2 regions of the Amycolatopsis sp. NPDC004378 genome follow, and region 2 is predicted to be linked to the other one. Evidence: riboswitches for the same ligand, from Rfam matches in the RefSeq annotation. Region 2 holds a riboswitch; the other holds the start of a gene.
The links. A riboswitch is a leader RNA that binds a small molecule or an ion and turns the genes downstream of it on or off. The one in region 2 is predicted to bind glycine.

Region 1 (6,710 bases), on a different contig from region 2:
GCTGGTCGAGTTCTGGGCCACCTGGTGCGGGCCGTGCCGGATGGTCGGCCCGGTCCTCGCCCAGCTCGCGGCCGAGCGGGCCGGGGAGCTCACCGTCCGGAAGATCAACGCCGACGAGAACCCGGAGACGACCCGGTCCTACCAGGTCATGTCCCTGCCCACGATGATCCTCTTCTCGGGCGGCGAGCCGGTCGAGACGATCGTCGGCGCCTTCCCGAAGGCCCGCATCGAAGAGCGCCTCGACCGCGCCCTCACGGCGCCGTCGCTTTGACGAACGTGTCCGCGACCTCGCGCTCGTACTTCTCCAGGTCCAGCGACGGGTCGGCCGCGTACGCCGCGGCCACCCCGTCGATGGCCTGCGCGATCGACATCGCCATCACCTCGGGCGTGAACCCGCCGAACACGCCCTCGGCCTGACCCTGCTTGAGCTGGCGCGCGAGCCCGTGCACCCGCATGTCGTCGACCAGGACCTTCGTCATCGACCAGCCCTCGGCGTCGTCCGCGTTGGCCGACAGCTCCGAGAGCACCTTGACGCACTCCGGGTAGGCGCGCAGGAAGGCGATCGACGTCTCGATGTGCGCCCGCAGGTAGCCGGGCCGGTCCGCCGGGTCGAGCCCGCCGCCGGTCCGTGAGGCGAGGAACTCGTTCTTCGTCTCGACGACCGTGCTGAGCACGGCCTGCATCAGGCCGGCCTTGTTCGTGAAGTGGTAGGAGATGAGCCGGGTGCTGCTGAGCCCGGCGCGCTCCTTGATCTTGGCGAACGTCGTCTTGCGGTAGCCGAGGTCGGACAGGACGCCGATGGTCGCCCCGACGATCTGCGCCCGGCGGGCCGCCTCCGTGACGCTGAGCCCCAGGTCCGCCATGAGGTCGGTGTTTACTTGCATGAGTAAAAAGTTACTCGGCTGAGTAAAAGCGGTCAAGAGGTTTGAACCACCGCGTCCGGGGTACGGTGAACGGCGCAAAGGCTCATCCGTCCGTTGAGGCTTGCCGCGCGTCGCGTTGACCGGCACTGTCCGGGCGCTTACCGTCGAAGGAGGTAAATCGCCACGGTGTGATTCGACGGTCTGGGGCCGGACCGTGGTGGTTGATCTCCGGTCGGTCCCGCTCCTGGGACTTTCCGGCTGTCATTCGCCGGCCGTCAGGTCGGGCGAGGGGAGGCTTGCGTGGTCGAGGCTGGTTCCGAGAAGCAGCCTGTTGAGGTCGCGAGTGGCGAGCAGGGTGAGCTGTTCCCCGACAACTCGCTGCCGGACGAGCTGGTGGGCTACCGCGGCCCGGCGGCGTGCCAGATCGCGGGCATCACCTACCGCCAGCTCGACTACTGGGCCCGGACGAAGCTGGTCGCACCCAGCATCCGCACCGCACACGGCTCCGGCTCGCAGCGGCTGTACTCGTTCAAGGACATCCTGGTCCTCAAGGTCGTCAAGCGGCTGCTGGACACCGGGGTCTCGCTGCAGAACATCCGGGTCGCCGTCGACCACCTGCGCGTGCGCGGGGTCCGCGACCTGGCCCGGGTGACGCTGTTCTCCGACGGCACCACGGTCTACGAGTGCACGTCGCCGGAGGAGATCGTCGATCTGCTCCAGGGCGGCCAGGGCGTGTTCGGCATCGCGGTCAGCGGCGCCATGCAGGAGATCAGCGGGACGATCCACGAGTTCCCGGCCGAACGGGCCGACGGCGGCGTCGTCGAGACGCACGAGCCGGACGAGCTGACCCAGCGCCGCAACGCCCGCAAGACCGGGTGATCACCGCTGCGGCGGACGGAGTAAGGTTCCCCGTGCGGTCGACGAATCCGCGCGGGAGAGTCCGAGCCACACCTTGAGCTCGGCGCCGAAGGAGCAAGTCCTCCCCGGAACCTCTCAGGCACCCTGGACCGCGCGGATGAGACGCCTCTGGAAAGCGGGTCGTCAGGACACAGCCTGATGGCCCCGCCGACGGTGCAAGCCCGGCTCAACCTCGGGCGAAACTCTCAGGCGCCCTCCGGGGTACGGACAGAGTGGGGAGGGCCAGGACATCGCGGTCCCGGCCCAGCCCCGCCGTCCCCAGGAGGCCCCCGTGAACCCGTCACTCGCCTCGCTGGAACAGGGAATCCCCTTCGCCGAGCGGCACATCGGGCCCGGGCCGGGCGAACTCCGCCGGATCCTCGACGTCATCGGCGTCGCCTCCCTCGACGAACTCGCCGAGCGCGCCGTTCCTTCGTCGTTGCGCTCCTCGTCGGCGGCTTTGGAACTGCCGCCCGCCGCCACCGAGGCCCAGGCGCTCGCCGAACTGCGGGAGCTGGCCGCGCGGAACCGGCCGATGGCCCAGATGATCGGGCTCGGCTACCACGACACCGTGACGCCGCCCGTCATCCGGCGGAACGTCCTCGAGAACCCGGCCTGGTACACGGCCTACACGCCCTACCAGCCGGAAATCTCCCAGGGTCGCCTCGAGGCCCTGCTCAACTTCCAGACCATGGTCGCCGACCTGACCGGGCTGCCCGTCGCCAACGCGTCCCTGCTCGACGAGGCCACCGCGGCCGCCGAGGCGATGACCCTGGTGCGCCGCGCCGGCAAGTCGGCCTCCAGCCGGTTCGTCGTCGACGAGGACACCCTGCCGCAGACCCTCGCCGTCCTCCGCACACGGGCCGAACCGCTGGGCATCGAGCTGGTCGTCGAAGACCTGTCCCAAGGGCTCACCGGACTCGGGCTCGGCGGCGACTTCTTCGGCGTGCTGCTGTCCTACCCCGGCGCGTCCGGTGCGGTGCGCGAACTCGACCTGACGATCGCCGACGCCAAGAAGCACGGCGCCGCGGTGGTCGTCGCGGCCGACCCGCTCGCCTTGACCCTGGTGCGGCCGCCGGGAGAGCTGGGTGCCGACGTCGCCGTCGGGTCCACCCAGCGGTTCGGCGTCCCGCTCGGCTTCGGCGGCCCGCACGCGGCCTACCTCGCGGTCCGCAAGGGGCTCGAACGGCAGCTGCCGGGCCGGCTGGTCGGCGTCTCGAAGGACGCCGACGGCGCCCCCGCGTACCGGCTCGCGTTGCAGACCCGCGAGCAGCACATCCGCCGCGAGAAGGCCACCTCGAACATCTGCACCGCGCAGGTCCTGCCGGCCGTGATGGCGTCGATGTACGCGGTGTACCACGGGCCCGACGGCCTGCGCGGGATCGCCCTGCGGGCCCACCGGATGGCGACCGTGCTGGCCGCCGGGCTCTGCGAGGGCGGCGTCGACGTCGTGCACGGCGAGTTCTTCGACACGGTCGTCGCGGCGGTGCCCGGCCGCGCGGACCTGGTCGTCGAGACGGCTCGCGACCTCGGCGTCAACCTGCGCCGCGTCGACGACGACCACGTCGGCGCCGCCTGCGACGAGACGACCACGCGGGAACGCCTTTCGCTGGTCTGGAAGGCGTTCGGCGTCTCGGTGTCCGATGTGGACGGCCTCGACGCGGACACCGCGGACGCGCTCCCGGCGCCGCTGCGGCGCACGAGCGACTTCCTGACGCACCCGGTGTTCCACGCCCACCGCTCGGAAACCGCGCTGCTGCGGTACCTCCGGCGGCTGTCGGACAAGGACGTCGCGCTCGACCGCAGCATGATCCCGCTGGGCTCGTGCACGATGAAGCTCAACGCCACCGCCGAGATGGAACCGGTCACCTGGCCGGAGTTCGCCGGACTCCACCCGTTCGCGCTCGCCGAAGACGCCGCCGGACTGCTGACGATCGTCGCGGACCTGACCGCCTGGCTCTCCCGGATCACCGGCTACGACACGGTTTCCGTGCAGCCCAACGCCGGCAGCCAGGGCGAGTTCGCCGGGCTGCTGGCGATCCGCGCCTACCACCGCGCACGCGGCGAAGGCGACCGCGACGTCTGCCTGATCCCGGCCAGCGCGCACGGCACGAACGCGGCCAGCGCCGTGATGGCGGGTATGCGGGTGGTCGTCGTCCGCTGCGACGACGCCGGGAACATCGACCTCGCCCACCTGCGGTCCACTGTGGACGAGCACCGGGCCGGCCTGGCCGCGATCATGATCACCTACCCGTCGACGCACGGGGTCTACGAGGACACCGTCGGCGAGGTGTGCGAGCTGGTGCACGACGCGGGCGGCCAGGTGTACGTCGACGGCGCCAACCTCAACGCCTTGATCGGCGTCGCGCAGTACGGGCGCTTCGGCGCGGACGTCTCGCACCTCAACCTGCACAAGACCTTCTGCATCCCGCACGGCGGCGGTGGTCCCGGCGTCGGGCCGATCGGCGTTCGCGCGCACCTGGCGCCGTTCCTGCCGAACCACCCGCTGCAGCCGGCCGCCGGCCCGGAGACGGGCGTCGGCCCGGTCAGCGCGGCGCCGTGGGGGAGCGCGTCGATCCTCCCGATCTCGTGGGCGTACGTCCGGATGATGGGGGCGGACGGCCTGCGCCGCGCGACGCTGGTCGCGGTCGCGAACGCCAACTACGTCGCGCGACGGCTCGGCGAGCACTACCCGGTGCTGTACGCGGGCCACGACGGGCTCGTCGCGCACGAGTGCATCCTCGACCTGAGGCCGCTGACGAAGGCCACCGGCGTCACGGTCGACGACGTCGCGAAGCGGCTGGCGGACTACGGCCTGCACGCGCCGACGATGTCGTTCCCGGTCGCGGGCACGCTGATGGTGGAGCCGACCGAGAGCGAGGACCTCGCCGAGCTGGACCGCTTCTGCGAGGCGATGATCGCGATCCGCGCGGAGATCGACCGGGTGGCGTCGGGGGAGTGGCCCCTGGAGGACTCGCCGCTGCGACACGCCCCGCACACCGCGCGCTGCGTCGCGGGCGAGTGGGATCGCCCCTACAGCCGCGAGACCGCGGTCTTCCCGGCCGGCCCGGCGGCGGCGAAGAGCTGGCCCCCGGTCCGCCGCATCGACGGGGCCGCGGGCGACCGCACCCTGGTCTGCTCCTGCCCGCCCCCGGAAGCCTTCGCCTGACGACCGCGCGACGCGGGCCCACGGAGGGCACACAGGTTCGGGAGGTAGGTTGGCGGCCATGGCGAGTGCGCACGGTCCTGACCGGACGTCCGTGGTCGTGACCGGCGGCAGCGGCTTCATCGGCCGGGCCGCCGTGCGCGCCTTCCGCGACCGGGGCGTCCCGGTCACCGTCGTGGACCGGGTCCCGTTCCCCGAAGACCTCGACGGCGTCCGCGTGGTGACCGGCGACCTCCGTGACGCCGCCGTGCGCGAAGAGGCCGTGACGGCCGGGACCGCCGGGATCGTGCACCTCGCCGCGCTGACGTCGGTGCTGAAGTCGGTCGAGCTGCCCGAGGACACCTTCGCGGACAACGTCCTGGTCACCCAGGAGCTGCTGGAGCTCGCGCGCCGCCGCGAGGTGCCGAAGTTCCTGCTCGCCTCGACCAACGCGGTGATCGGCAACGTCGGCACCGCGACGATCACCCCGGACCTGCCGCTCCGGCCGCTGACGCCCTACGGCGCCACGAAAGCGGCGTGCGAGATGCTGCTCTCGGGGTACGCCGGCGCGTACGGCATGACGACGTGTGCCTTGCGGTTCACCAACGTCTACGGCCCGGGAATGTCCCACAAGGACAGTTTCGTGCCGCGCATGATGCGCGCGGCGCTCACCGGCGGCGGCATCAAGATCTACGGCGACGGCCGGCAGCGCCGCGACCTCGTCCACGTCGACGACGTCGTCCGGGCGATCCTGACGGCCTTCGACAGCGGCCACACCGGCCGCGCGATCGTCGGCGCGGGCCGCTCGGTGTCCGTGCTGGAGATGGTCGAGGCCGTGCGCGAGGTGACCGGCGCCGAGTTGCCGGTCGAGCACATCGAGGCGCCGGCGGGGGAGATGCCCGCGGTCGTCGTGGACGTCTCGGGCAGTGCCGCGACCATCGGCTACCGCCCGTCCGTCTCGCTGGTCGACGGCCTGGGCACGGCGTGGAAGTACTTCTCCGGGCTCGACCGTCCAAACGCGACACCGTGACCGCTTTCGCGAAGCGGCACTGGCTGCTGCTCCTGCTGCTCGTCCCGGCGATCACGCTCCGGGTGCTGACCTGGCTCGCGTACCGGCCCGCGCTGCTGTTCATCGATTCGTTCCGCTACCTCGACAACCTGCACGCGCTGCGCGCCGACCAGCTCGACCCGATCGGCTACGACCTCGTGCTGCGCCCGCTGCTGGCCGTCGGCGGGCTCGCCTGGGTCGCGGCCGTCCAGCACATCGCCGGCATCCTCATCGCGGTCGGGATCTACGGGCTGGTCCTGCGCCTCGGTGGTCGTCCGTGGGTCGGCGCGCTGGCCGCGACCCCGGTGCTGCTCGACGCCTACCAGCTGCAGATCGAGCAGAACATCATGTCCGAGGTGACGTTCGAGGCGGTGCTCCTCGGACTGCTCTGGCTGTTGCTCGGCTGGGGCACACCGGGCTGGAAACGCGCCGGCGCCGCGGGGTTGCTGCTCGGCTTCGGCGTGCTGACCCGGCTGATCGGGATCTCGCTGGCCCTGCCGCTGCTGGTGTTCCTGGTCGTCGCCGGGGGAGCGTGGCGGCACTGGGCGGGCTGGCGCCGGGCGGGCGCCGGCCTGCTGGGCCTGCTCGTCGTCCTCGTGCCCTACTCGGCGCGCGTGCATTCGGAAACCGGCAAGTGGGGGCTGACCGGGCCGTCCGGGAACATGCTCTACGGCCGCACCGCCGCCGTCGCCGACTGCGCGAACCTCCACCTCGACCCGACGCTGCGGGTGTTCTGCCCGGCCGAGCCGCGCGAGAC
Region 2 (6,710 bases):
ACGGCGTTGCGGTTGACCGTGATGCCGACCTCGTGCAGCCGGTCCTCGGCCTGCTGACCGTCCAGAGTGGACTGGACGAGGTCGACGAGCACCAGGTGGACGTCGGTGCCGCCGGTCAGCACGCGCACACCGGCGTCAGCGCAGTCCGCCTGCGACAGCCGCGCGGCCAGGATGCGCGAACCCTCGAGGGTGCGCTCCTGGCGCTCGCGGAACTCGTCGCTCGCGGCGATCTTCAGCGCGACGGCCTTGGCGGCGATGACGTGCTCCAGGGGCCCGCCCTGCTGGCCGGGGAACACCGCCGAGTTGATCTTCTTCGCCAGCTCCTCGCGGCTGAGGATGAGCCCGCCGCGGGGACCGCCGAGGGTCTTGTGCGTGGTCGTCGTGACGATGTCGGCGTGCGGCACCGGCGACGGGTGCAGCCCGGCCGCGACCAGCCCGGCGAAGTGCGCCATGTCCACCATCAGGCGGGCACCCACGAGATCCGCGATGCGGCGGAACTCGGCGAAGTCGAGCTGACGCGGGTAGGCGGACCAGCCGGCGATGATCAGCTTCGGCTCGTGCTCGACGGCCAGCCGCTCGATCTCGGCCAGGTCGACGATCCCGGTCTCCTTGTCGACGTGGTACGCGACGACGTTGTACAGCTTGCCCGAGAAGTTGATCTTCATCCCGTGCGTCAGGTGGCCGCCGTGCGCCAGGTCGAGGCCGAGGATCGTGTCGCCCGGCTTGAGCACGGCGAACATCGCGGCCGCGTTGGCCTGCGCACCCGAGTGCGGCTGGACGTTGGCGTGCTCGGCGCCGAAGAGGGCCTTCGCGCGGTCGATGGCGAGCTGCTCGACGACGTCGACGTGCTCGCAGCCGCCGTAGTAGCGACGGCCGGGGTAGCCCTCGGCGTACTTGTTGGTCAGCACCGAGCCCTGCGCCTCGAGCACGCCCACCGGGGCGAAGTTCTCGGAGGCGATCATCTCCAGGGTGGACTGCTGGCGGGTGAGCTCGTCGGCGACGGCCGCCGCGACCTCGGGGTCGACGTCGGCGAGGTGGGCGTCGAAGGTCGTCATCAGTTCTCCTGGGTGAGCGCGGCGTAGGCGGCGGCGTCGAGCAGTTCCGGCACGTCGCCGGAGAGACGCACCTTCAGCAGCCAGCCTTCCGTGTACGGGTCTTCGTTGATGACCTCGGGGCGGTTCGATGTGGCCTCGTTCACCTCGACGACCTCGCCGGAGACCGGCGCGTACAGCTCGCTGACCGACTTGGTCGACTCGACCTCGCCGAACACCTCGCCCGCGGTCACCGTCGAACCGGCGTCGGGCAGCTGGACGAACACGATGTCACCGAGCGACTCGGCGGCGAAGGCGGTGATGCCGACGGTGGCGACGCCGTCCTCGACCGACAGCCACTCGTGTTCCTTGGTGTACTTCAGGTTCTCGGGGATGCTCACAGCTGGGGGTCCTTTACGCGCGGGAGTAGAAGGGCAGGGCGACGACCTCGACGGGCTCGATCCTGCCCCGGATGTCGACGGACAGCTCGGTGCCGGGCTCGGTGTACGCCCGATCGACGTACGCCATGGCGATCGGGTACCCCAGCGTGGGCGACAGCGCGCCGCTGGTGACCTCGCCGATCTCGACGCCGTCGGCCAGCAGCTTGTAGCCGTGCCGCGGCGCGCGGCGACCCGCGCCCTTGAGCCCGACCCGCACGCGCGGGACGTCGGCCTTGGACCGCTCCTCGAGAGCGGCGCGGCCGACGAAGTCGCCCGGCTTCTCGAACTTGACCACGCGGCCGAGCCCGGCTTCGAACGGGCTCTGGTCGAGGGTGAGTTCGTTGCCGTACAACGGCATCCCGGCTTCCAGCCGCAGCGTGTCGCGGCAGGCCAGGCCGGCCGGGACCAGGCCGTGGCCCTCGCCCGCCTCGGTCAGGATGCGCCAGACCGCCGGCGCCTCGTCCGCGGGCACGAACAGCTCGAAGCCGTCCTCGCCGGTGTAGCCGGTGCGGGCGAGCAGGACGTCGTGGCCCTTCACGACAGCGGGGACGCTCGCGTAGTACTTGAGCGCGGCCAGGTCGGCGTCGGTCACCGCGCCGAGGATCGCCGCGGCGTTCGGGCCCTGGACGGCGATCAGCGCGGTGGTTTCGGACTTGTCGTCCACGACGGCGTCGAAGCCCGCGACCCGCTCGGCCAGGGCGTCCGCGACGACCTGCGCGTTGCCCGCGTTCGCGACGACCAGGTAGTGCTCGTCGGCGAGCCGGTAGACGACCAGGTCGTCCAGGACCCCGCCGGAAGCGTCGCAGATCATCGTGTACCGCGCGCGGCCCGGCTTGACCCCGGTCAGGTTGCCGACCAGCGCGAAGTCCAGGACGTCGGCCGCCTGCTTGCCGGTGACGTGGATCTCGGCCATGTGCGAGAGGTCGAACAGCCCGGCCGCCTCGCGGACGGCCTTGTGCTCGGCCAGCTCGCTGGCGTAGCGAACCGGCATGGACCAGCCGGCGAAGTCGGTGAACAGCGCACCGAGTCCCTTGTGGACTCCGTGCAGGGAGGTTTCCTTCGACACTGTCAGCCTTCGTAAGCGTTGAGGGGCGGGCAGGAGCAGACGAGGTTGCGGTCGCCGCGGGCGCCGTCGATGCGGCGGACCGGCGGCCAGTACTTGTTCTTGCGCGACACCCCGGCCGGGTACACGGCCAGCTCGCGGCTGTAGGGCTTGTCCCACTCCCCGACCAGCGTCTCCGCGGTGTGCGGGGCTCCCCGCAGCGGCGAGTCCTCCGCACTCCACTTGCCGGAAGCGACCTCGTCGATCTCGGCGCGGATGGCGATCATCGCGGCGATGAACCGGTCGATCTCGCCGAGGTCCTCGGACTCGGTCGGCTCGACCATCAGCGTGCCCGCGACCGGGAACGACATGGTCGGCGCGTGGAAGCCGTAGTCGATGAGCCGCTTCGCGACGTCGTCGACCGTCACGCCGGTTTCCTTGGTGAGCTGGCGCAGGTCGAGGATGCACTCGTGCGCGACCAGGCCGTCCTGGCCGGTGTAGAGCACGGGGTAGTGCGGGGCCAGGCGCGAGGCGACGTAGTTCGCGGCCAGCACGGCGACCTTCGTCGCGGCGGTCAGGCCGGGCGCGCCCATCATCCGGACGTAGGCCCAGGAGATCGGCAGGATCGACGCCGAGCCGTACGGCGCGCCGCTGATCGGGCCGACGCCGGTCCCGGGGCCGGCGGCGTCGAGCAGCGGGTGGTTCGGCAGGTACGGCGCGAGGTGCGCGCGCACCGCGACCGGGCCGACGCCCGGGCCGCCACCGCCGTGCGGGATGCAGAACGTCTTGTGCAGGTTCAGGTGCGAGACGTCGCCGCCGAACTCGCCCGGCTTGGCCAGGCCCAGCAGGGCGTTGAGGTTCGCGCCGTCGACGTACACCTGGCCGCCGCCGTCGTGGACGATCTTGGCCAGCTCGTCGATCGAGTGCTCGTAGACACCGTGCGTGGACGGGTACGTGACCATGATCGCGGCGAGGGTGTCGCGGTGGGTGTCCACCTTGGACCGCAGGTCGGCCAGGTCGACGTTGCCTTCGTCGGTGCACTTGACGACGACCACGCGCATCCCGGCGAGCACCGCGGACGCGGCGTTGGTGCCGTGCGCCGACGACGGGATCAGGCAGACGTCGCGGGCCTCGCTGCCGTTCGCGCGGTGGTACGCGCGGATGGCGAGGAGCCCGGCCAGCTCGCCCTGGCTGCCCGCGTTCGGCTGCAGCGACACCTTGTCGTAGCCGGTGACCTCGGCCAGCCAGCCCGCGAGCTGCTCGACGAGGACGTGGTAGCCCTCGGCGTCCTCGGCCGGGGCGAACGGGTGGATGCCGGCGAACTCGCGCCAGCTGATCGGCTCCATCTCGGTGGTGGCGTTGAGCTTCATCGTGCAGGAGCCGAGCGGGATCATGCCGCGGTCGAGCGCGTAGTCGAGGTCGGACAGCTTGCGCAGGTAGCGCAGCATCGCCGTCTCGGAGCGGTGGGTGCCGAAGACCTCGTGGCCCATGAAGCCGCTCTCGCGGGCCAGGCCGTTCGGCAGCGCGACGCTGTCCTGGGTCTCTTCCTCGACGCCGAACGCGCGCAGGACCTTCGCCGTGATCGCGGGGGTGCTGACCTCGTCGAACGCGACGCGGACGTGGTCGGCGTCGACGTGGCCGAGGTTGATCCCGGCCTCGCGGGCGGCCGCGTGGACCTCGGCGGCCTGACCCGGGACGCGCGCGACGACGGTGTCGAAGAACGACTCGTGGACGACCTCGACGCCGGTCTTGCGCAGCGCCTCGGCGAAGCCCGCGGCGAGGCCGTGGACGCGCTGGGCGATCTGCTTCAGGCCGTCCGGGCCGTGGTAGACCGCGTACATCGCGGCCAGGACGGCCGGGAGCACCTGCGCCGTGCAGATGTTGGAGGTCGCCTTCTCGCGGCGGATGTGCTGCTCACGGGTCTGCAGCGCCAGCCGGTAAGCCGGGTTGCCGTCGGCGTCGACCGAGACGCCGACCAGGCGCCCGGGCAGCGAGCGCTCGAGCCCGGCGCGGACGGACATGTACCCGGCGTGCGGGCCGCCGTAGCCGAGCGGGACGCCGAAGCGCTGGGTCGACCCGGCGGCAACGTCGGCGCCGAACTCGCCGGGCGAGGTGATGAGCGTCAGCGCGAGGAGGTCGGCGGCGACGGTGAACAGCGCGCCCGCGGCCTTCGCCGACTCGGAAATCGCGTGGTAGAAGCCGCGGCCGCGCAGCACGCCGGACGCGCCGGGGTACTGGACGACGACGCCGAAGAACTCGTCCGGCAGGCCGGTGAGCAGGTCGCGGACCTCGACCTCGATGCCGAGGGCCTCGACGCGGGTCCGGACGACCGCGATGGTCTGCGGCAGGCACTCGGCGTCGAGGACGACCTTGTTCGACTTCGACTTGGACGCGCGGCGCATCAGCGTGACGGCCTCGGCGACGGCGGTCGACTCGTCCAGCAGCGAGGCGTTGGCGGTGGCCAGGCCGGTCAGGTCGGCGACCATCGTCTGGAAGTTGAGGAGGGCTTCGAGCCGGCCCTGGGAGATCTCCGGCTGGTAGGGCGTGTACGCCGTGTACCAGGCCGGGTTCTCGAGGACGTTGCGGCGGATCACGCCCGGGGTGACGGTGTCGGAGTAGCCGAGGCCGATCATCTGCGTCATCGGCCGGTTGCGCGCGGCGAGGGCGCGCAGCTCCGCGGTGGCGTCCTCTTCGGACGCGGCGGGCGGAAGGGTGAGTTCCTTCGTCGCGCGGATGGCGCTCGGCACGGCGGCGCCGACGAGGGCGTCCAGGCTGCCGTAGCCGCACTCGGCCAGCATCTTCGCGCGTTCGGCCTCGGACGGGCCGATGTGGCGGGCGTCGAACTGCGTTGAAGTGATGGGGAGCTCCTCGGGCCGGGCACACAGCGGTGCGCTGGGAACTCCCCCTCTGTCATGGCACCTGAGAGTTTCACCGTGGGAGACACGGCTTTCACCTTGGGTGAGGCGCGGGTGCGCCTGCTTTCCAGAGTGGCCTCGCGCGAAGCGGTAACAGGTACCTGAGAGATTCTGGGGAGTTTGCTCCTTCGGTGCCCCACTGACGTCGTGAGGACTCTCCCGCCCCGGCTCTACGGCCCGATCTGCAGTTGTGGCGGTTACGGTACCCGGCCCGTTCGAGGTCCGTCTACTTCACCCGGGCAACGCCACATCAGTTTTCGAGCGCGGCTCGACGCACGACGCTCCCGGCCAGCGCGGGCGGCCGCCGCACCCGCCCCGAGGGCAGGACCAGGCGTTTCAGCGGCCCGCCCAGCGGCACCGGCGGGTGCCCGGCGCCGAGCAGCACCTGCTCGACGATCTGCTCGGCGAGCCACGCGACCGAGTCGTTGAGCCGGTCGAGCGAGGGGTGGTCGCCGTCGAAGACGTCCTCGTCGGCGAGCGTCACCTCGAAGTACTCGCAGCCCGGCGGCACCGAGATCGCGTCCTCGATCGCCTTCGCGCCCTCCTCGGGGTCGGAAAACCCGGCTTCGAGCAGCGGCTCGCGGTAAATCCGCGCTGCCCGCTCGCGCATGCGGGGGCCGTAGCGGACGACGACCGGAAGCCGGCCGGTCAGGTCGGGCACGGCCAAGCCGTGCAGCAGCATGATCGGCGGCACCGAGTGCACCAGCTGCGGCGCGGGCCCGGCCAGCTCGCGGGCGGTGATCCGGACGCGGTCGGCCATCGCGTCCGGGAGGCCGAAGTAGCGGAAGTCGACGTTGCCGAACCCGAGGCCGTCGGCGACCAGGGACGCGAGCAGCTCGCCGTAGCCCCAGATCGGCGACAGCACCACCACGGGCGGCGCGGAGACCACCGGCGACGGCGCAGGTGGGCGCGTCGCCTCCTGCTCGGGCACCTGGATCACCAGCCGCGGCGGCTCGTGCCAGTCGTGCACCTCGGCGACCCGCCAGTACAGCCCGAGCGGCCGCCACAGCTCGCCGAGGATGTCGTGCTCGAGGATCCGCCGCACCTCGGCGTCGTCGTGCGGGAAGTCCCGCGGCGGCACGATCCCGACGTAGTGGTGGTAGGTGACGCGGACCTCGTCCCCGCGGGTGGCGGACCGGATCCGAATCTCCCAGTCGACCGGCGACGCGGCGATGGCGTTGGCCACCTGGGTGCCGGGCGAGGAGTAGACGAGCGCGGTGGCCTGCCGCAGGAACTGCCCGGCCCGGTCGATGCCCTCCCGAAGGGCTTTCGCGGCGTGCGC

Region 1: linked by a shared signal. The riboswitch ahead of gcvP (aminomethyl-transferring glycine dehydrogenase) and the one ahead of gcvP (aminomethyl-transferring glycine dehydrogenase) in region 2 are both predicted to bind glycine.

The regions. Positions count from the first base shown of each region.
Region 1 is NZ_JBSGDR010000003.1:235,894-242,603, forward strand. Features, by position in the region: gene trxA (thioredoxin) at 1-271, shown strand, start outside; gene ACWEN0_RS12710 (TetR/AcrR family transcriptional regulator) at 252-884, opposite strand; gene ACWEN0_RS12715 (MerR family transcriptional regulator) at 1,164-1,742, shown strand; glycine riboswitch at 1,785-1,883, shown strand; gene gcvP (aminomethyl-transferring glycine dehydrogenase) at 2,053-4,929, shown strand; gene ACWEN0_RS12725 (NAD-dependent epimerase/dehydratase family protein) at 4,988-5,935, shown strand; gene ACWEN0_RS12730 (glycosyltransferase family 2 protein) at 5,932-6,710, shown strand, end outside.
Region 2 is NZ_JBSGDR010000005.1:338,879-345,588, forward strand. Features, by position in the region: gene glyA (serine hydroxymethyltransferase) at 1-1,055, opposite strand, end outside; gene gcvH (glycine cleavage system protein GcvH) at 1,055-1,432, opposite strand; gene gcvT (glycine cleavage system aminomethyltransferase GcvT) at 1,446-2,537, opposite strand; gene gcvP (aminomethyl-transferring glycine dehydrogenase) at 2,540-5,371, opposite strand; glycine riboswitch at 5,411-5,509, opposite strand; gene ACWEN0_RS19215 (helix-turn-helix domain-containing protein) at 5,679-6,710, opposite strand, start outside.